DNA from 3 places in the Methylobacterium tardum genome. Region 3 is predicted to be linked to each of the others. Evidence: riboswitches for the same ligand, from Rfam matches in the RefSeq annotation. Region 3 holds a riboswitch; each other region holds the start of a gene.

Region 1 (6,362 bases), 2.2 Mb from region 3:
GCCGTTCTTCAGGTCGGGCAGGAGGGTGGAGACGCGGTCGGTCTCCGCGAGCTGGCCCCGCGCCACCGCGTCGCCGACCAGCAGCGAGACGATCGACTTCGCCACCGACCAGGACGGGAACAGCGTCGCCGGCCCGGTGCCGGGGCGCTGCCACTCGTGGACCAGGGTCCCGTCCTGCACCACCAGGAAGGCGTTGGTATGGGTCGCCGCCAGCATGTCCATGAGCGGGACCGTCCGGCCCTTCCAGGGCACGCGGTCGAGGATCGGGCGCGACCGGGACGGCAGGTCGCGCGCCCGCGCGGGGGCCTGGATGACCCGGCTCGGGAACCACGGGCCAACCGCCGAAGGCTCGATGACGGCGAGCGCCGCGAGGGTGACGGGATCGGGGACGTTGATCAGCGCGGCAGCCGTCCAGGCGCTGCCCGCCACGGCGGCGGCGCCGACGGCCGCGGTCACGCCCCAGCGTCGGCCCCGGCGTGTGGGGGCCGGAGAATCCGGGATCGCCGGGGACGCGGTCATGCTCGATCTGTGCTGCTCTGAAACGTCGCTGTCGTGGGGCCGCCCAGGCGGCAGCGCGCGACCAAGATGATCAGCACGATGATCAGGAGGCCTTAACGAAAGCCTCAAACCGGCCCTGGGTCGGCCGGGGCCGCGGGCGCGGCGGGAGCCTCCGTCAGTCCTCGGTCACCCGGAGAGATAGGGAGCGGCGCCGGTTCTGAAATGTTCATGGATTCTGTGGCGATGTGATCGGCGACGACTGTCGATGGTCTGCGGCCGATCCGGCGCAGGCTCGGACCGCGGTCGCCACGCGTCGTCTGCGCGGGCACCCGTTTCGAACCCGGTCCCGACACGCCCCGACCGCCCGGTCCGCGAAGCCCGCCCAGCCCGAAAGTTCTCCGTCCCATGAATCCGTACCTGATCCTCGGGCTCGCCATCGGCGCGGAGGTCACCGCCACCTTGGCGCTGAAGGCGGCCGACGGCCTGACGCGGCCGGGGCCGACGCTGATCGTGGCGGTCGGGTACGGCACCGCCCTGTGGCTGATGTCGACCAGCATGGACATGCTGCCGATCGGCGTCGTCTACGCGATCTGGTCCGGCGTCGGCATGATCGGTGCGGCGCTCGGCGGCGCGTGGCTCTATGGCGAGGCGATCAGCCCGACGATGCTGGCGGGCATCGCGGTGATCGCCGTGGGCGTCACCATCCTGGCCGCCGGCCAGGGCCAGCACTGACGCCGCGCGCCCCGTCAGAGCCCGTGCGGCCGGGCTCGTCGCGGCCAGACGGGCCTCAAAAGCGGCCCGCGATGGTCAGGCGCACGGCCGTGGGCTCCACCGGGTGGAATACCCGGTCGATCAGCCCCTCGGCGGCCTCGCCGGGCAGCCGCGAGACATACGCGTAGGTGATCTGGTCGGACTTGCTGTTGGTCAGGTTCAGCACGTCCAGCGAGACGCTGACGCCGTTGGCGAAGGCGTAGCCGATCCGGCCGTTGAAGAGCGCGGTCGCCCGCGAGCGGATCGAATTGTCCTCGATCAGCGGCCGCGGCCCGAAATAGCGCAACCGCAACGATCCGAACCAGCCGAGCGGCTCGCCGAACGTGACGCCGGCCGACGCGACGGTGGTGGGCGCCTCCGGGACCCGGTTGCCCACCGGGTCGTAACTGGTGAACCGGGCATTGGTGATCGTCAGATCGCCCTCCAGCGAGAGCCAGGGCGTCACCGCGTAGCGGTTCGTCCACTCGACCCCGAAGCGCCGGGTCGGACGGCTCGGCTCCGTGGTGCCGGTATCGCCCTGGAAGATGTTCTCGGACGCGAAGTCGAGCCGGAACAGGGCGAGGCTCGTCTCAAGCCCACTGAGCGAGCGGTTGCGCAGGCCCACCTCGTAGCCCGTGGAGGGCACCAGGAACGGCGAGCGGGTGATGGTGAACAGGGGGCTTGCGGGATCCACCGTGGCGGTGACGCCGCGCGCGTCGTTCGAGTGGAAGCCGCCGCCGTAATTCACGTAGAACTCGGTGTCGAACCAGGGACCGAGCACGAGCCCGAGCTTCGGGTTGACAATCCCGTCGGTCGCCTTGCCGGAATTGGCGGGCGTGTACGAGCGGACATCGGCGTAGTAGCCGTCGGCGCGCACGCCCACGCTCGTGCGCAGCCACTCGGTCCAGCGCACCCGCGTGTCCAGGTAGAGCGCGCCGCTCGACTCGAGCACCCGGTCGTCGAGCACCGTCGAACGGTACTGCCGGAGGGTGGTGTTGAACAGGCCGACCCGGATCGAGTCGGTGCGGGTCTGCGCGCCGATCTCGACCTCCAGCGGCCGTCCGAACAGGTCGCCCTGGAAGATGTGCCGCACCTCGCCGCCGCCGAGGATGCGCTGGTCGCGCTGGTGGAACTGGTCGCCGCCGACGGGATCGTTGAGGACATAGGTGAAGTCGTTGAACAGGTTCATCTGATAGCGGATCACGTAGGCCGAGGCCCGCGTCACGCCGGTCTCGTCCGTCGCGCTGAACCGTCCCGAGAGCGAGAAGCGTCCGCTGTCGCCGCCATCCGTGGGATTGAGCGTGCCGTAGCGGCCGATCAGCCCCTCCCCCACGGCGCGCTCCGGGATCTGGTTGGTGGCGGTCCAGCGGGCCGCGTAGGCCATGCCGGTAATCGAGAACCCGTCCAGCGCCGTGCCCTGGCTGTAGCGGGCCACCCCGTTGATCTTGCGTAGCGCGTCCGGAACCACCCACGGCCCATCGTAGACCTGGGCTTCGCCTGCCAGGAGGAGGTTGCCCTCGCCGAGCGGCACGGTCGTGATCGACAGGGCCCGCTTGTAGCCGAACGAGCCGATCGAGGTCAGGGCGAGGTTCTTGGCGGTCGTGTCGAGATAGTCGATCCGCACCGAGCCCGCCGAGGCGAAGTCGCCGTCGCGCACGAAGTACGGCCCCTTGTGGAACGCGACTGCGCCGACAAGCTCCGGGATCAGGAAGTTGAGGTCGGCGTAGCCCTGCCCGTGGGCGTGAGTGCGCATGTTCACCGGCATGCCGTCGACGCTGATGGCGATGTCGGTCCCGTGGTCGAGGTTGAAGCCGCGCAGGAAGTACTGGTTGGCCTTCCCCTCCCCGGAATGTTGGGTGACGATCAGGCCCGGCACCGCCTCCAGCACCTCGCCGGGGCGCGTCACCGGCCGGCTGTTGAGTTGCGCGCCCGTGATCACGCCGGCACTGGCCGAGTCCACGGTGAGCAGCGGGCCGCCGATCCCGGTCGTGCCGCCGACATACCCGGCACTCGCCGACAAGCCGATCCGCGTGGGGGTCGTCGGCTCGGCGGTCACCGAGATTTCTTCGAGCTGCGTCTCGCCGCCGGAGACGGGGCCGGACCGGTCCTGGGCGGAGGCGGCGGACGTCAGGGCTGCCAAGGCTGCCAAGGCTGCAAGGACTGGAAGCGCGGAGCGCACGGGCGGACGGGACACGGGACCTCGGGCGGCGGCAGTGGCACGTCACCGCGAACGAGGCCGTGCCGGCCGCTTCCGCGACCGTCTCCGGCATCCTCCGGGACACCCCGCCCGGCGGACCTCGCGTGTGACCACGACAGACGGCAGGTCTCCTGGCTCGCGGGTCGCCGCCCTCACGTCGTCTTCCCGGGCGAGGCCGCCCAGTGACGTGGTGACGCGAAGGCTCACCGCTTACAGTTGCGGGGGCAGCCGCGGCTTTGGGTCGAACCCGCACCGCATTCCCTTTTGATCCCCGAGGGGGAACCGTCGCGGGCACCATGGGTCGGGCGCCCGAAGCAGGTCAACAGGCCGGCCCCGGTTCACGCGCGCTGTGGCCTGCGCACGACACCGCCGTGCCCGCGCCTCCTGCCCGACCGGGCCGGGGGCCTGAGCCGTCAGGTGGCCGTCGCCACATCATCGCCGTGAACGTGCAGTCAAGCTTGGTCGACGCCAGGTTGCTGAGAGGCGCCGGCCCGAACAGGGCGGCGGCCGCGTGGCGGAACGAGGCTGAAGGAGCACGGAGCGCAGATGCATGCAGGGTAGCGAGAGGACGAAGATTGCTCCTGTCCTGGGTGTCATCGCGATGACCTGCACCCTGGGCGCCTGCAATACTGGCGCGCCGGTGCTCACGACAGGGTCGATTCCGGGCCACAAGCCGCCGATGGTCGTCAGCGATGCCGAGCGCGATTGTCTCGGTCGGGCCATGTATTTCGAGTCGAACCGCAGCGACGGGGATGGGCTGATCGCCGTCGGTACCGTTGTCATGAACCGGCTTGAGAACGCGATCTTCCCGGGCGGCATCTGCGCCGTGGTCGGCCAGCCGGGACAGTTCGCTCCGGGCGTCCTGACCAAGCCGATGCAGGACAAGGACCTCCAGAAGGTCGCCGATGCGGCTGACGCCGTCCTGGCAGGCGAGCGGCACCCGAAGGTCGGGAAGGCGATGTACTTCCACACCGCGGGGCGGCACTTCCCCTACAATAACATGCATTACGTGGCTGTCGCCGGCGGCAACGCCTTCTATGAGAAGCGCGATTCACGATCGGCCCAGCGCGAGAAGGCGCAATTGCCGGCCTCCGTCTCGACCTATGCGGCTGCACCGGGAGCGCCCGCGCCGTAGAGCCGGGCGCGCGGCAGCGAGACGTCGTGCGCGCGGGTCGACAGCATCTCTCCGGTCCGGCGTCTCCGGGACGTCCGGCCCGGGCCCATTGGAGCCTGCAGCCGGACACGAGCCTCGCCCGCCGAGGAGATCCGGATCGACGCGCGAGGCAGAGCACTTTCCGAGGCCGCGATCGAACTCAAGCCTAGCCTTTAGGTTGTATGCTCGCATTCAACTGAGCGACCCCCGCCGCCATGTCCAACGAGGATGGTTTTGACCGCATGGCGCGCGCGGCCATCCGAGCGCATCGGCTGATGGCCCTGTACGGCACGCCGATGATGCAGCACCTGTCGCGCTTGCTGCTGCTGGAGATCGGCCGGGAGATTGCGGCGAGACGCGAGGCGGGCGCCGCCAATGACAATCCGGAAACGTCCGATGACGCGGCCAACGACTGACGGCTCGGAAGCGGTCCGGCCCCTGGGCCGTCTCACGATGACCGAGACGCCTGAATCGTGACGTCTTCCGCCGCGTAGAGGCATATCAGATCCATGACCTGCGGCCAGCCGCAGCACTGTAGGGCCGAATTCCGCTCCGGCGCCTCGTTCGATCGGAAATCACCGACGGGAAGAGATCGAATGCAGCGCCATATCTGTTGATCGAGGATTCTACTCGGGCCTGCGGCATTTACACCCGCGTACAGCAGCCTAGCTTGTCGGTAGAAACTACCCACGAATCATGGGCACCCCACCGATGATCGCCAAACGGGTAGCGCTCGCTGGCGCGCTCCTCCTGCTGAGCATCACGCCGTCGGCCTCTCAGTTGCGCCGCCCACTGACCTGTACGGAGGACGTGTCGGTCGGCCTGGATATGGCAGGCGCGGCGGAGGGCGCGAAGGCGCCGCGCAAGCCCCGAACGTTCTCCCTCGTCTCCAGTGGCGGACTGCTGACCGTGATCTCCGCTGGCCGCTCCGATTATTACGAGTGCCAACCCGCATCCCCGCGGTTGAATGAGCGCACGCCGCGCAATGCGATCAAGTGCCAGAACGGTGTTTACTTCTTGTTGATTGATTTGAACAAGTTAAATTTCGTCGAGGCGCAGCTGAATCCAGAGGATCGCAACGAGGTCAAGGTCAGCTACGGCACGTGCCGCGGTTTATGACGGCCGCTGGCCGCCGAGGATCTGGATCAGGACGTTGGCGGACGAGAGCGGCCTGAGACGGCCGGAGATGCCTTCGCCGGTGGGGCGTCCTCCACACGTTCCATTGGACCACATCGGGGACCAAGCGGTCCGTTCGCCGCATCGGCTCCCGGCCGCAGAACCCTGTGCGCCCGCGCGTGTTGTCGTTTCACCCGGTTCTGACGGGGTGACGAACAGGAGCGGTTCTCAGTGTCTTTCGATGCGTATCACCGTCTCGATGTCTGGTCTCTCATGAATGTATATCGCGCGACATTCGACATCGTCTGCGAGGCCAACCTTCAGCTTCCTTTCGCCATTGCTGAGGCGTGGGGGTTCACCGCCCGCGGATGACGAAAGCAGCCCCTGACGTGCACCGTTACCGGCAGAACTGCGTGGCGGCCGGGGTCCACTGGCCGAAACCCGTGGCAACCATGTTGGCCATCACCCGGCAGATGTAGAGCTTCTGGGCGGCGTTGTTGTGCGGGCCGGCATGGTAGCGCGCCACCGCCAACGTCCAGCTGCCCTCCCGCTTCTTCAACTCGCGGAGGAATTGCGTGGCGTAATCGACATTCGCGCGCGGATCGATCATGGCCTCGATCGATCCGAACTTTGCACCATGATAGTGGT
Region 2 (6,362 bases), 2.7 Mb from region 3:
GCGTCGGTGGGCTCTTCCTTGGCGAGATAGGTCGAGACGCGGCCCTGCCGTACCCGCGGCACGCCGGCGGTGAGCGCCCAGTAGATCTTCCGCGCCGCCCGGGAGCGGAAGCTCTTGGCCAGCGTCGCGGCGGCGAGCCGGGTCTTGGCGATGATCAGGCAGCCGGCCGTGTCCTTGTCGAGCCGATGGACGAGGCGGGGCTTCTGCCCGTCCGGGCCGGTCAGCGCGGCGAGCAGGCCGTCGACGTGGCGGACCGTGCCGGATCCGCCCTGGACCGCGAGGCCGAAGGGCTTGTTGAGGATCATCATGTCAGCGTCCTCGTAGAGGATCAGCGACCGGATGAATTCGGCGTCGTCTTGCTCGCGGGCGGCGTTGCGCGGGCGCTCGGAGGGCTGGTCGAGGCGCAGCGGCGGCACGCGCACGCTCATCCCCGGCTCCAGCCGGTCGTTGGGCTTGGCGCGCTTGCCGTCGACCCGCAGCTCGCCCTTGCGGACGATGCTCTGAACCCGAGTAAAGGGGAGGAGCGGGAAGCGAGCGGTGAGAAACCGGTCGATGCGCATGCCGGCTTCGTCCGGCTCGACCGTCAGCGTCTGCACGCCGGAGGCGAGGGTCGCGGAAGCGGCGGCGCGCTGCTCGCGGCGGGTCGGGCCGGGGGTGGGGGCTGGAGCGGGTCCTTCGTGCCGCTTCGGCGCAGGTCTCGGCCCGGGCTTGGCGCTCGGCGCACCGCGCCCGGCCGGCGCCGTGTGGCGTGCCTGCGCACCCTCCGCGGCAGCACGGGGTTTTGGAGCCCGGGCAGGCGCGGCGGGTGCCGCACCGCCCCAGGGATCGCGCGCGCCGGCATCGTCGCCGCGGTTGCGGGCGGCGCGCTCGGCAGCGTCGCGGGCGCTGGTGCGCGGGCCGGTGCGGGCGCGGCCGCCCGATTGAACCTTGCCGGCCTGTGGCTTACGCCCCTTCGGGCCGCCGCTTCTGGGAGGTCGTGTGTTCATGATTCCGCCGGCACCCGTCACTGCCTCGGACGGGACGTCCGGGCGCATAGGCCGCGGCGTCGCGGACGTCGGGACCGATGGGGTTGCCCGGCTGTAGCATCGCCCCGGCGCAGCGGCAAAGGCGGAGGGAGGGACCGGGGCGGCCTGAATAAACCGGTCACGTCCGTCCGCGCCGAAAATGCGCCGATTCCGGCGGAGTCTCTGCGCCGAGGGCCGGGATGAGCCTCAGCCGAACACGTGCCCGCGTCGGATGATCGTCGGGGGCGGAGCGCTCGTTTCCTGAGCCTCCGATGCAACCAAGTGGGACCTCGCCTTGGCGGCGAGTTCGCTCTGGAGGTTCTGACAGCGCTTGCGCATGTCGGCGATGTCGAACTGGGTCTGCATCTCCATCAAGGTCTCCATTTCGACCCCGAACACCGCCTCGATCCGCAGAGCCAATTCCGGAGACAACACGGCCTCCTCATTGAGGAAATCGAACAGCGTTTGACGCGGCACATCAAGCAATCCGGCTGCGTCCATAACGGTCAAGTTGCGCGGCTCGACGATATTCCGCCGCACATACCCACCCGGGTGGCCAGGATTTTCCAATCTATAGCTCATCTCTATCGGCCCTCCTTTACTGGTCCCCGCTCGAAAGCGCTACCGATCTGCTCTGGTCCGAGACCTGTGTTCGGATGATCCCGATGCTTCCGTCGGCACGACACGCGTTCAGTACGCAGCAGCACGTAAAAAAGTTCCAAGATCATCCCGCGCGATCGAACGACTAAATTTTTAATTTGAAATGAACAAATACTCGATATGCCGCTCGTATTTGGGATAGATTGTCATTATAGACATAGTTTTACTATCAATAGGCGACTCTTCACCCTCGCGCGCCCCGCGGGCACCAAGCCCGCCATCGCCGTCTGATCTGCCCCGATGAGAATCGACGGGGGTTCTCAGACCACGCCACCACCTCGTTCGGCTTGACGCGGACGAACCATAAGGCCAAGCTTATTGGCGACGGTTCCCTTCGGGGATCAAAAGGGAACGCGGTGAGGGGCTCGCCCCGAGGCCGCGGCTGTCCCCGCAACTGTAAGCGGCGAGCCCTTCACCACCACGTCACTGGGTCGCTGGCCCGGGAAGACGGTGCGAGGGCGGCGACCCGCGAGCCAGGAGACCTGCCGTCAGCCGTGGTCACACGCGAAACGCGCTGGGCGGGGTTGTCCTGGCGGGTGTCGAGACGCCCGTGCATCCGCGCGGTCGGCGAGACCTCGTTCGCGGTGACGTGCCACAGCAAGCGCGCCCGCGACACCGCTCCCGATGCCCGTCCTCACCGTATCGATCATTGTCGCGGCCGCCGCGCGCACCCACGCGCCTGTGGCCGCCGAGCTTCCGATGCGGCCGAGCAATTGTAATGTTATTACAATGCTTGTAGGACGAGCCGGCTGGCCCGCGCCGCGCACGGACCTCCTCTGCCATGTCACCTACGAACAATCGCCCAAGATCGGGCGGGCCCGCACCGCTCTGCGGCGTGCTCGTCGCGCTCCTCGCGAGCCCGGCCGCCGCGCAGGAAACCGTTGCCCTCGACCAGCTCTCGGTTGAGGGGGAGGGTGGCGGCTCGGACCGTGCCGTCCCGAACAGCCTCAACCTGCGCATCCGTGACCGGACCGCGAGCCGGATCGGCCTGACGCCCCTGGAGACGCCGGCCAGCCTCGACATCGTGTCGGGCGAGACCGCGCGGCTGCGCGGCCAGGACACGATCGCCGAGGCCGTGACCCAGGACGCCACCGGCATCACCACGATCGCCGCCCCCGGCAATGGCAACGGCGCGTTCACGTCCCGCGGCTTCGCCGGCCCGAACTCGATCCAGCAGCTCTACGACGGCACGCGCTTCTACGTGGGCGCCAACACCGTAACCTTCCCGTTCGATACTTGGAACGTCGAGCGGATCGAGGTGCTGCGCGGGCCGTCCTCGGTGCTCTACGGCGACGGCGCCATTGGCGGCGTCATCAACGTTGTGCCCAAGAAGCCGGTCTTCGTGCCGATCAACGCCGCGCGCGCGGTGGTGGGCACCGACGGCGTCGCGCGCCTCGCCCTCGATTCCGGCGGCGCGCTTGGCCAAGCGGAGTTCGGCGACACCTTCGCGTACCGCCTCAACGTCAGCGGCAACCGCGCCGACGGCTGGATCCGCCCCGAGGGCGATTTCCGCAACCTCGCGGTCTCGGCTGCCCTGCTGTTCCAGCCGAGCCCGGACCTGACGTTCACGCTGAGCCACGATCTCGGCTACCAGGAGCCGGCCCGCTATTGGGGCACGCCGCTGGTCGAAGGGCGGATCCCGGACCTGATCCGGTTCAACAACTACAACGTCCGCGACGCGAAGATCACCTGGGCCGACAACTGGACCCAGTTCAAGACCGAGTGGTCGCCCTCGGCCGACATCACGGTGCGCAACACCGCCTACCGGCTCACCAGCCGTCGCCACTGGCTCGACGTCGAGCAGTATTCCTACAATCGCGGCACCGGGCTGGTGGACCGGGGCGACTATCTCGAGATCTACCACAGCCAGGAGCAGGTCGGGGACCGGCTCAACGCGACGTTCCGGGGCAACCTCTTCGGCTTCGCCAACCAGTTCGTCGCCGGGTTCGACGTGAACCACATCGACTTCCGGCACACCAACAATTTCTATTTCGACGCTCCGACAACCAGCGTACCGCTCACCGGCTACGATCCGGGCTTCTTCCCGCAGAACGGCCGGGCGCGTCCGGCCTATGCCACCCAGACGAGCCAGGCCTCGGTCTTCGCCGAGGACCGGGTGATCCTGTCGGAGAAGCTGTCGTTCCTCACGGGCGTGCGCCTCGACGTGCCGACGCTGCACCGGGAGGATCTGCAGACGGGCTCGCGCTTCGAGAAGACCTACCGGGCGTTGGGATACCGGTTCGGCCTCGTCTACAATCCGACGCCGGACAGCGCGCTCTACGCCCAGTACAGCTTCGCCACCGACCCGGTGAACAGCCTGATCACTCTGTCGCAGTCGCTCGCGGGGTTCCAGCTCGCCACCGGCACGCAGGTCGAGGTCGGCGCCAAGGGGCTCGCACTCGACGGCGCGCTGGAATGGACCGTTGCCGGCTACCGCATCGTCAAGGACAACCTGATCTCGGCCGTGCCAGGGCAGCCGACCCTCTCGACGCAGGTCGGCCAGCAATCGTCGCACGGGTTCGAGCTGGCGCTGGGCTGGCATTTCGCGCCGGGCTGGCGGCTCGACGGCAACCTCGCGCTCCTGCACGCGCAGTATGACAAGTTCGATCAGTCGGTGAACGGTGCCACAATCTCGTATGCCGGCAATCAGCCGATTGATGTGCCCGAACGGGTGGCCAACCTCTGGCTGACCTGGGACGTTGCGCGCGACTGGACCGCCCGTGTCGGACTCCAGAACGTCGGCCAGGTCTACAGCGACTTCGGCAACACGGCGCGGCGCCCGGCCTACAACCTCGTCAACCTCGTCCTCGACCATCAGGTCACGGCGGAATCCCGCTTGTCCCTGCGGGTCTACAACCTGTTCGACAAGGTCTACGCGATCAGCGGCAACGCCGTGAACGGGGCCGGCACCAACTGGCTGCTCGGGCGGCCGCGCTCGGTCGAGGTCGCCTACACGGTGACGTGGTGAAGCTATCGCGGCGGCTCGGGAAGGCGGGCCGGCGCTTCCTGCTGCTGTTCCATCGCTGGTCCGGGATCGCCCTGGGGCTGCTCTTCACCGTATGGATCGGCTCCGGGCTGGTGATGCTCTACGTGCCGTTCCCGACGCTCACCGAGGCCGAGCGTCTGGCGCGGCTTCCGCCGCTCGTCTGGGACCACGTCGCGGTCGCGCCGGACGAGGCGCTCCGCGCCGTCGGCCTCTCGGGCGTCCCGGCCGCCTTCGACCTGGAGATGCGGGGCGCCGAGCCGGTCTACCGCATCGCCGGCCGCGACGGCGGCCGGGCGACGATCTCAGCGCGGACCGGTGAGCGGCTCGGGCCCGTGACGCCCGAAGCGGCCTTGCAGCTCGCGGCCCCGGGATCCGCGAACGCCCGTGTTACGCCGGTCGAGCGCGACCAGTGGACCGTCACCGCCCGGTACGACCCGCTGCGGCCCTTCCTGAAGGTCGCCCTGGGCGACGCCGCTGGGACCGAGCTCTACGTCTCGGAAGTCACCGGCGCCATCGCCCTCGACACGACCCGGTCGGAGCGGGCCTGGAACTGGGTGGGTTCAGTGGCGCACTGGATCTACCTGACGCCGGTGCGCGCCCGCGCGGAGCTGTGGCGGACATTCCTGCTGTGGCTGTCGGGCTTCGCCGCCCTGGGGGCGGTGAGCGGGTTCGCGATCGGGATCTGGCGCCTGCGCCTTCGCCGACGCTATGCGGGCTGCGCGGTGACGCCCTATCGCGGGCTCGCGCGATGGCATCACCTGCTCGGCCTCGCGGGCGGGCTCGGGCTGAGCACCTTCATCCTCAGCGGCTGGATCTCGATGAACCCGAACCGCTGGTTTGCGGCGCCCAGCCCGCCCGCGGACCTGCGCGCCGCCTATGCCGACAGTCCGCCGGCGCTCAAGCTCGACCCGCCGCGCCTACGTGCCTTCGCTGCGCCGGAAACCCGCGCCCTGCGGTTTGCCGCCATCGGAGGAGCCTGGTGGGTCATCGCCGAAGCGACGGGCGGTGGCCGCGCGGTCAAGGCGGACGGTGCATCGGCGCTCGACGCCGGCACCATCGCGGCTGCAGCCGCGGAGGGCTTCGCGGATGGCCCGCTGCGCTCGATGCGCCAAATGACGGCCTACGACGCCTATTGGTATCCCCACGGCACCGATCCGCGGCCGCTCCCGGTGCTGCGCCTGCGCTTCGGCGACGCGGCTGCGACCTGGCTTCACGTCGATCCCCGGGACGGCACGATCCTCCAGCGCCTCGACCGCTCCGGCCGGATCAACCGCTGGCTGTTCGACGCCCCGCATCGGCTCGACCTGCCGGGACTTACCGGCAACCGGCCCCTGCACGATGCGGCGCAGTGGGTCCTGAATATGCTGGCGGGCGGCATCGCGATCACGGGGGTCATGGCGGGCTGGCGCAGGCTGCGGCGGACGCTGTCGGCCTGAGCCTCGCTCCGCATGTTCCGTCGAGCGGTTGAGGTCGGCACGGCGGCAGATTCCGACCCAACACAACCGCTGAGACCACGGTCCGCGCTTCTCCGAAGCGGCCCTTCGTCGGTGGGCCGGCAACGTAGGCTCAGGGTGGGATCCTGCCATCGGCTGCTGGTCCGTAAGCGGACAGGTCGTCTCTCACATCGGCGATCGAGCGGCGTGTCCACCGATTCAAGCTGCGTGAGGCACATGCCGGTGCTGCCGGCCTATCGTCAGAAAGGCCTCGATCTG
Region 3 (6,362 bases):
GAGGCCGAGGTGTTCGAGCGCGAGGACCCGGCGCCGTTCCTGGAGGGTCTCAACGGGATCCTTGTGCCAGGCGGGTTCGGCCAGCGCGGCGCCGAGGGCAAGATCCGGGCGGCCCGCTACGCCCGCGAGAAGCGCATCCCCTATCTCGGCATCTGCTTCGGCATGCAGATGGCGGTGATCGAAGCGGCCCGCTCGCTGGCCGGGATGCCCGAGGCGAACTCGACCGAGTTCGGCGAGACCTCGGAGCCAGTGGTCGGCCTGCTGACCGAGTGGCTGCGCGGCAACGAGCTGGAGCGGCGGGCCGCGGCCGGCGACCTCGGTGGCACCATGCGGCTCGGCGCCTACGAGGCGAAGCTCGATCCGACCTCCAAGATCGCCCAGATCTACGGGTCCGAGCAGATCTCCGAGCGGCACCGCCACCGCTACGAGGTCAACATGGCCTATCGCGAGCGGCTGGAGGCCAAGGGCCTGCGCTTCTCGGGCGTCTCGCCGGACGGGCTCCTGCCCGAGACGGTCGAGCATGTCGGGCATCCGTGGTTCATCGGCGTGCAGTTCCACCCGGAGCTGAAGTCGCGCCCGTTCGAGCCGCATCCGCTGTTCAAGGGCTTCGTCGGCGCGGCGATCGAGCAGAGCCGGCTGGTCTGAGGGCGCGGCGGCGCGCCGCTCCTCGCGCCGCGGTCCCGGACCCTATATTGACCGGACTGTGACCGAGATTCTCTTCTACCACATGCAGCGTCAGCCCCTGGAGAAGGTGCTGCCGAACCTCGTCGAGCGCTCGCTCGACCGGGGCTGGCAGGCTGCGATCCAGGCCGCTACCGAAGAGCGCCTGCAGGCGCTCGGCGACCACCTCTGGACCTACTCGGACGAGAGCTTCCTGCCGCACGGCACCGACCGCGAGCCGGATGCGGGGAGCCAGCCGGTCGTGCTGACCCTGCGCGACATCAACCCCAACACCGCCTCGATCCGCTTCCTGGTCGAAGGTGCCGACCTGCCGCCGGATGCCGAAGCCTACGAGCGGATCTGCATCCTGTTCGACGGGACCGACCAGGATGCGCTGCTGCGCGCCCGCGAGCAGTGGAAGCAGGCCAAGGAGGCGGGCCACGCGGTCGCCTACTGGCAGCAGGACGATTCGGGCCGCTGGAACAAGAAGGCGTAACGTGCTCCTCAGCCAATGCCTCGGGCGTGCCGCTCTCGTTGCCGCCCTGACCCTCGGGGCGCCGTTGGCAGCCGGCGCACAGGACGCGCCGCACGATCCCCGGCCGTCGGAATCCAGGCAGGCGCCGCGGGGGCCGGAAGGCCGCCGTCTGCCGCCGGACTCGGCGACGCGGCACAGCCTCACCCTGCCGAACGGCAAGAGCCTCGACTTCACCGCCACGGCCGGCAGCCTGCCCCTCGTCGACGAGGCCGGGAAGCTGCAGGCCGAGATCGCCTACGTGGCCTATACGGTGGCGCCGGAGGCCGGCCGCGAGCGCCCCGTCACCTTCGCGGTGAATGGCGGCCCGGGCGCGGCGTCCGCCTATCTCAACATCGGGGCGATCGGACCCTGGCGACTTCCCACGGGCGGCGACAGCATCAGCCCCTCGCAGCCTGTGGCGCTCACGCCCAATGACGGGACGTGGCTCGGCTTCACCGATCTGGTCTTCATCGATCCGGTCGGCACCGGCTACAGCCGCGCGGCGGACGGCAACGGCAAGGCCTATTGGAACATCGATTCCGACGCCTCGACCCTGGCGGCGGTCATCGCGCGTTACCTGCGCGTCAACGACCGGATGGCGAGCCCGAAATTCTACGTCGGCGAGAGCTACGGCGGTTTCCGCGGGCCGCTCATCACCGAGAAGCTTCAGGACGATATCGGGGTCGGCCTGTCCGGAATGGTGCTGCTCTCGCCGGTTCTGGACTTTGCGTGGCTGGAAACGCCGCGTGCCAACCCCTGGGGCTACGTCCTGAAGCTGCCCTCCCTGGCGGCCGGCGCCCTGGAGCGGTCCGGCACGGTCCCGACCCCGGCGCTCCTGAAGGAGGCCGAGTCGTACGCCTCGGGCCCCTATCTGGCGGATCTGCTCAAGGGGCCAAGCGACGCGGCCGCCGTGGCACGCATGACCGAGCGGGTCGCACCCCTGGTCGGGCTCGATGCCGCCCTGGTGCGGGCGCAGGCCGCGCGCCTGTCGACCCGCAGCGTCCAGCGCGAGATCGACCGTGCCGAGGGTCGCGTGACCAGCGCCTACGATACCGGCATCACCGGCTGGGACCCCAATCCGGATGCGGCCCAGTCGAGCTTCGGCGACCCGCAGCTGACCGCGCTGCAGGCGCCGCTGACCAGCGCAATGCTCGACCTTTACGCGCGCACGCTGAAGTGGCCCGTGCCCAATATGCGCTACGAACTCCTGAACAATGCGGTGAACCGCGGCTGGAGCTGGGGGTCGGGCCGGCAGGCGCCCGAGGTGCTGTCGAACCTCAAGAGCACCCTGGCGCTCGATGGCCGCCTGCGAGTGCTGGTGGCGCACGGCTTCACGGATCTCGTGACGCCCTACTACGCCTCGAAGCTCCTGCTCGCGCAGGTCCCGGCCTACGGCGCCGGCCGCGTCGGCCTCGCGGTCTATCCCGGCGGCCACATGTTCTACTCGCGGCCCGACTCCCGCGCCGCGTTTAAGGCGGATGTGGAGCGGCTCTATGCGGATGCCATGAAGGCGCGCGACGCCGGACCGGCACCGGCGGGAGCGCCCGCGGAGCGCCTCAAGGATACGCCCTGAGCGACGAGTGGCGCGCGCTCTGGATAATCCGGATCTTACCGCCCGCCACTCCGTTGTGCGCAAGCCGCCATGCGTCTACAACGGCTGTGTGACGGTGCCCCGGCGACGGGGTGAAAAGGGAATGCGGTGAGGGGCGCGAGCCTCGACTCCGCGGCTGCCCCCGCAACTGTGAGCGGCGAGCGCCTGCCAGAGCGCCACCGGAGCGATCCGGGAAGGCGGCAGGCGCGCAGAGCTGCGAGCCAGGAGACCTGCCGTCACGCCAGGATCCCGGAATGCCGCCGGTGGGGCGGCTGGAGACACATTGATGACCACCTCGACCCTCGCCCCCGTCGCCGCCGGCACCCGCTCGTCCGAGCGTTCGGTTGCCGTCGCGCTCGCGGCCTTCCTGGGCCTCGGCCTCCTGTTCATGGCGGGCTTCTCGCCGGCGATCGCGCTCCACAACGCGGCGCACGACTTCCGGCACACCCAGAACTTCCCCTGCCACTGACGCCTGCATCGCAGGGATGATCATCCGGCTTCTGTCGGCGGCGCTCGCCGCCGGCTTCCTCGCGGCTGCGGTCGTGACGGGGCTCGAGCTCACGCTGACCTCGCCGCTGATCGTGGCGGCCGAGCGCTACGAGCGCAAGGAACCGACGCATCAGGCGAAGATCGGCCTGCCGATCGTGCTGGCGCATGCCGGGCACGACCATGCCGCGCCCGACGCAGCGCCGGAATGGCAGCCTGGCGAAGGCCTCCCGCGCATGGCGTTCACCGCACTCGCGACCCTGGTCGGCGGCGTGGGCTACGCCCTGCTGCTCGGCGCCGTGATGCTCGCCTGCGGGCGCGATCCGACGCCGCAGGTCGGCCTCGCCTTCGCGGTGGCGGGTTTCGCCAGCGTCGCCCTCGCCCCGGGTCTCGGCCTGCCGCCGGAACTGCCCGGCAGCGAGGCCGCGCCGCTCGCCGCACGGCAGCTCTGGTGGGTGATGACCGCCGCCGCCACCGGGATGGGCCTGTACCTGATCGGAATCCGGCGCTCGCTGATCGCGATCCTGGGCGGACTCGTCCTGATCGTCGCGCCACACGCCGTCGGTGCGCCGCCGGCACCGGAGGGCGCGTCCGAGCTGCCCGCCGCACTGGCCGCACAGTTCGCGGCCCGCTCGCTGGCGATCAGCTTCGTGTTCTGGATGCTGATCGGGCTCGGCCTCGGCTGGGCGTGGCAGGCCTTCTCGCGCGAGGCGGCAGCGGGGTCCGCCCGTGTCTGAGACCGTCCTGTACGTCTGCACCACCTGCCGCCGCGAGGGTGACGACCCGGACGGTCCCCGGGCCGGCGCGCGCCTGCTCGAGGCCCTGCGGGACCGCGCCGGCGATGCCCCGGATCTGCGGGTCGAGCCGGTGGAGTGCCTGTCGGTGTGCAAGCGCCCCTGCACGGTGGCGGTCGCCTCGGCCGACCGCTGGACCTATGTGTACGGCGACATGGATCCGGCGGCCTCCGCCGAGACCATCCTCGCCGGGCTCGCGGCCTACGCGGCGACGCCGGACGGCATCGTGCCCTGGCGCGAGCGCCCGGCCGAGTTCCGCAAGGGCGTGATCGCCCGCATCCCCCTTTTCCCGAACCCCGCCCGCGCACCGCCGGCGCCCTGGAGGCCGCGGAATGACCCTCGTGAACAAGATCCCCTGCACCATTGTCACGGGCTTCCTCGGTGCCGGGAAGACCACGCTGGTCCGCCACGTGGTGGAGAACGCCAAAGGCCGTCGCCTCGCCATCCTGGTGAACGAATTCGGCGATGTCGGCTTCGACAAGTCGTTCCTGGCCGCCTGCGGCGTCGAGGGCTGCACCGAGGACTCCATCGTCGAGCTGCCGAACGGCTGCATCTGCTGCACCGTCGCGGATGATTTCGTGCCGGCGCTGGAGACGCTGCTGTCCCGCGCCGAGCCGCCGGAGCACATCCTGATCGAGACCTCGGGCCTCGCCCTGCCGAAGCCCCTGGTCCAGGCGTTCCAGTGGCCGGCGATCCGCTCGCGGGTCACGGTCGATGGGGTCGTCGCGGTGGTCGACGGGCCGGCGGTCGCGGCCGGCGCCTTCGCGGAGGATCCGGAAGCCCTGGCCGCCCAGCGCGCGGCGGACCAGTCTGTCGATCACGACAATCCGCTCGAGGAGGTGTTCGAGGATCAGCTCCTCTGTGCCGATCTCGTGGTGCTCAACAAGGCCGACCTGATTGATGCCGCGACCCGCGCCCGCGTCCGCGGCGAGGTCGAGGGGCACCTGCCCCGCGCAGTGAAGGTGGTGGAGACCGCGAACGGCGCCATCGACCCCCTGGTGCTGCTGGGCCTCGGCGCCGCGGCCGAGGACGATCTGGCTTCGCGGCCCTCGCACCATGGCGAGGGCGAGGATCACGACCACGACGATTTCGAGACCGTGGCGCTGCCGGTCCGCCCGGCCGTGACGGCGGCCGATCTCGCGGCCCGCGTCGAGAAGGCGGCAGAGGCCGAAGGCGTCCTGCGGATCAAGGGCTTCGCCGAGGTCGAGGGCAAGCCGATGCGCCTCGTGGTGCAGGGCGTCGGCCGGCGGGTCGCCCACCATTTCGACCGGCCCTGGCGGGCGGGCGAGGCCCGGGACGGCAAGCTCGTGGTGATCGGCCTTAAGGGCTTCGACCAGGACGCGGTCGCCGCGGCGTTGGCGGGATGAGGGCGGCCGCGCGCGCCCTGACGACCCGCGTCGGCGCGCGGTCGCGCGCGGTCACGGTCTAGGGGCCGCGATGCATCTTGTGCGCATGGATACCGTCTCCCTCGGCGAGGGCGAGGCGGCGGTGGACCTCGGACAGGAGCACGGCGATCTCGTCGTCCTGTCCTTCACCGACAGCGATCTCGCGGGGATCGGGCAGGCGCACGCCGCCGAGCCCGGTCTGCCGAGCCTGCGCCTCGCCAAGCTCGCCAAGCTGCGCCATCCCCTGTCGGTCGACCTCTACGTCGAGCGCGTGGTGACGCACGCCAAGGTGGTGGTGATCCGCTGCCTCGGAGGGCTGGATTACTGGCGCTACGGCGTCGAGCGCTGCGCCGAGGCGGCGCGGGCGCACGGCGTCGTACTGGCGGTGCTGCCGGGCGACGACCGGCCCGACCCGCGGCTTGCGGCCTTCTCCACGGACTCGGACCTCGCCGAGCGACTCGATCGCTATTTCCGCGCCGGCGGTCCTGACAACCTGCGCCGGATGCTGCGGCTGCTGGCCACCCGCACCGGCGCCGATCTGGTGGTGGAGCCGCCCGAGCCGCTGCCGCGCGGCTTTCCCTGGTGCGCGGGCTGCGGCGTGCTGCCCCTCGATCGAGCCGTCGCGGCAGCCGCGAGCGCCGTGCCGCTGGCGGGTTCCCGGACGCCGAGCACGCCTCTGGCTCTGCTCCTGATCTATCGGTCTGCCGTGCTCGGCGGCGACACCGCGCCGTTCGTCGCGCTCGCCGAAGCCCTGCGCGCCCGCGGGATCGGCGTGCTGCCGATGGCGGTGTCGAGCCTGAAGGAGCCGGTCGCCGCTGCCGCGGTCGCGGAGGCGGTGCGGGCGCGCAGGCCCGATCTCGTGATCGCCGCCACGGCCTTCTCGGCCCGCGAGGACGGCCTCGATTTCGTGCTCGGCGACGCCGATTGTCCGG

What was found. Region 3 has a riboswitch for cobalamin ahead of M6G65_RS32705 (CbtB domain-containing protein). Riboswitches for the same ligand answer to the same signal wherever they lie in the genome.
Positions count from the first base shown of each region.
Region 1: linked by a shared signal. The riboswitch ahead of M6G65_RS09705 (TonB-dependent receptor) and the one ahead of M6G65_RS32705 (CbtB domain-containing protein) in region 3 are both predicted to bind cobalamin.
Region 2: linked by a shared signal. The riboswitch ahead of M6G65_RS12550 (TonB-dependent receptor) and the one ahead of M6G65_RS32705 (CbtB domain-containing protein) in region 3 are both predicted to bind cobalamin.

Region 1 covers NZ_CP097484.1:2,067,500-2,073,861, forward strand. The annotation lists gene M6G65_RS09695 (serine hydrolase domain-containing protein) at 1-519, opposite strand, end outside; gene M6G65_RS09700 (DMT family transporter) at 904-1,230, shown strand; gene M6G65_RS09705 (TonB-dependent receptor) at 1,286-3,442, opposite strand; cobalamin riboswitch at 3,550-3,747, opposite strand; gene M6G65_RS09710 (cell wall hydrolase) at 3,996-4,580, shown strand; gene M6G65_RS09715 (hypothetical protein) at 4,814-5,014, shown strand; gene M6G65_RS09720 (hypothetical protein) at 5,310-5,717, shown strand; gene M6G65_RS09725 (transglycosylase SLT domain-containing protein) at 6,112-6,362, opposite strand, start outside.
Region 2 covers NZ_CP097484.1:2,645,566-2,651,927, reverse strand. The annotation lists gene M6G65_RS12560 (RluA family pseudouridine synthase) at 1-986, opposite strand, end outside; gene M6G65_RS12555 (HigA family addiction module antitoxin) at 1,212-1,586, opposite strand; cobalamin riboswitch at 1,973-2,168, shown strand; gene M6G65_RS12550 (TonB-dependent receptor) at 2,446-4,632, shown strand; gene M6G65_RS12545 (PepSY domain-containing protein) at 4,626-6,086, shown strand; gene M6G65_RS12540 (HD-GYP domain-containing protein) at 6,303-6,362, opposite strand, start outside.
Region 3 covers NZ_CP097484.1:6,802,351-6,808,712, reverse strand. The annotation lists gene pyrG (CTP synthase) at 1-645, shown strand, start outside; gene M6G65_RS32715 (DNA polymerase III subunit chi) at 704-1,156, shown strand; gene M6G65_RS32710 (S10 family peptidase) at 1,158-2,747, shown strand; cobalamin riboswitch at 2,823-3,017, shown strand; gene M6G65_RS32705 (CbtB domain-containing protein) at 3,052-3,234, shown strand; gene M6G65_RS32700 (CbtA family protein) at 3,251-3,988, shown strand; partial or broken gene M6G65_RS32695 (DUF1636 family protein) at 3,981-4,268, shown strand; gene cobW (cobalamin biosynthesis protein CobW) at 4,378-5,412, shown strand; gene cobN (cobaltochelatase subunit CobN) at 5,483-6,362, shown strand, end outside.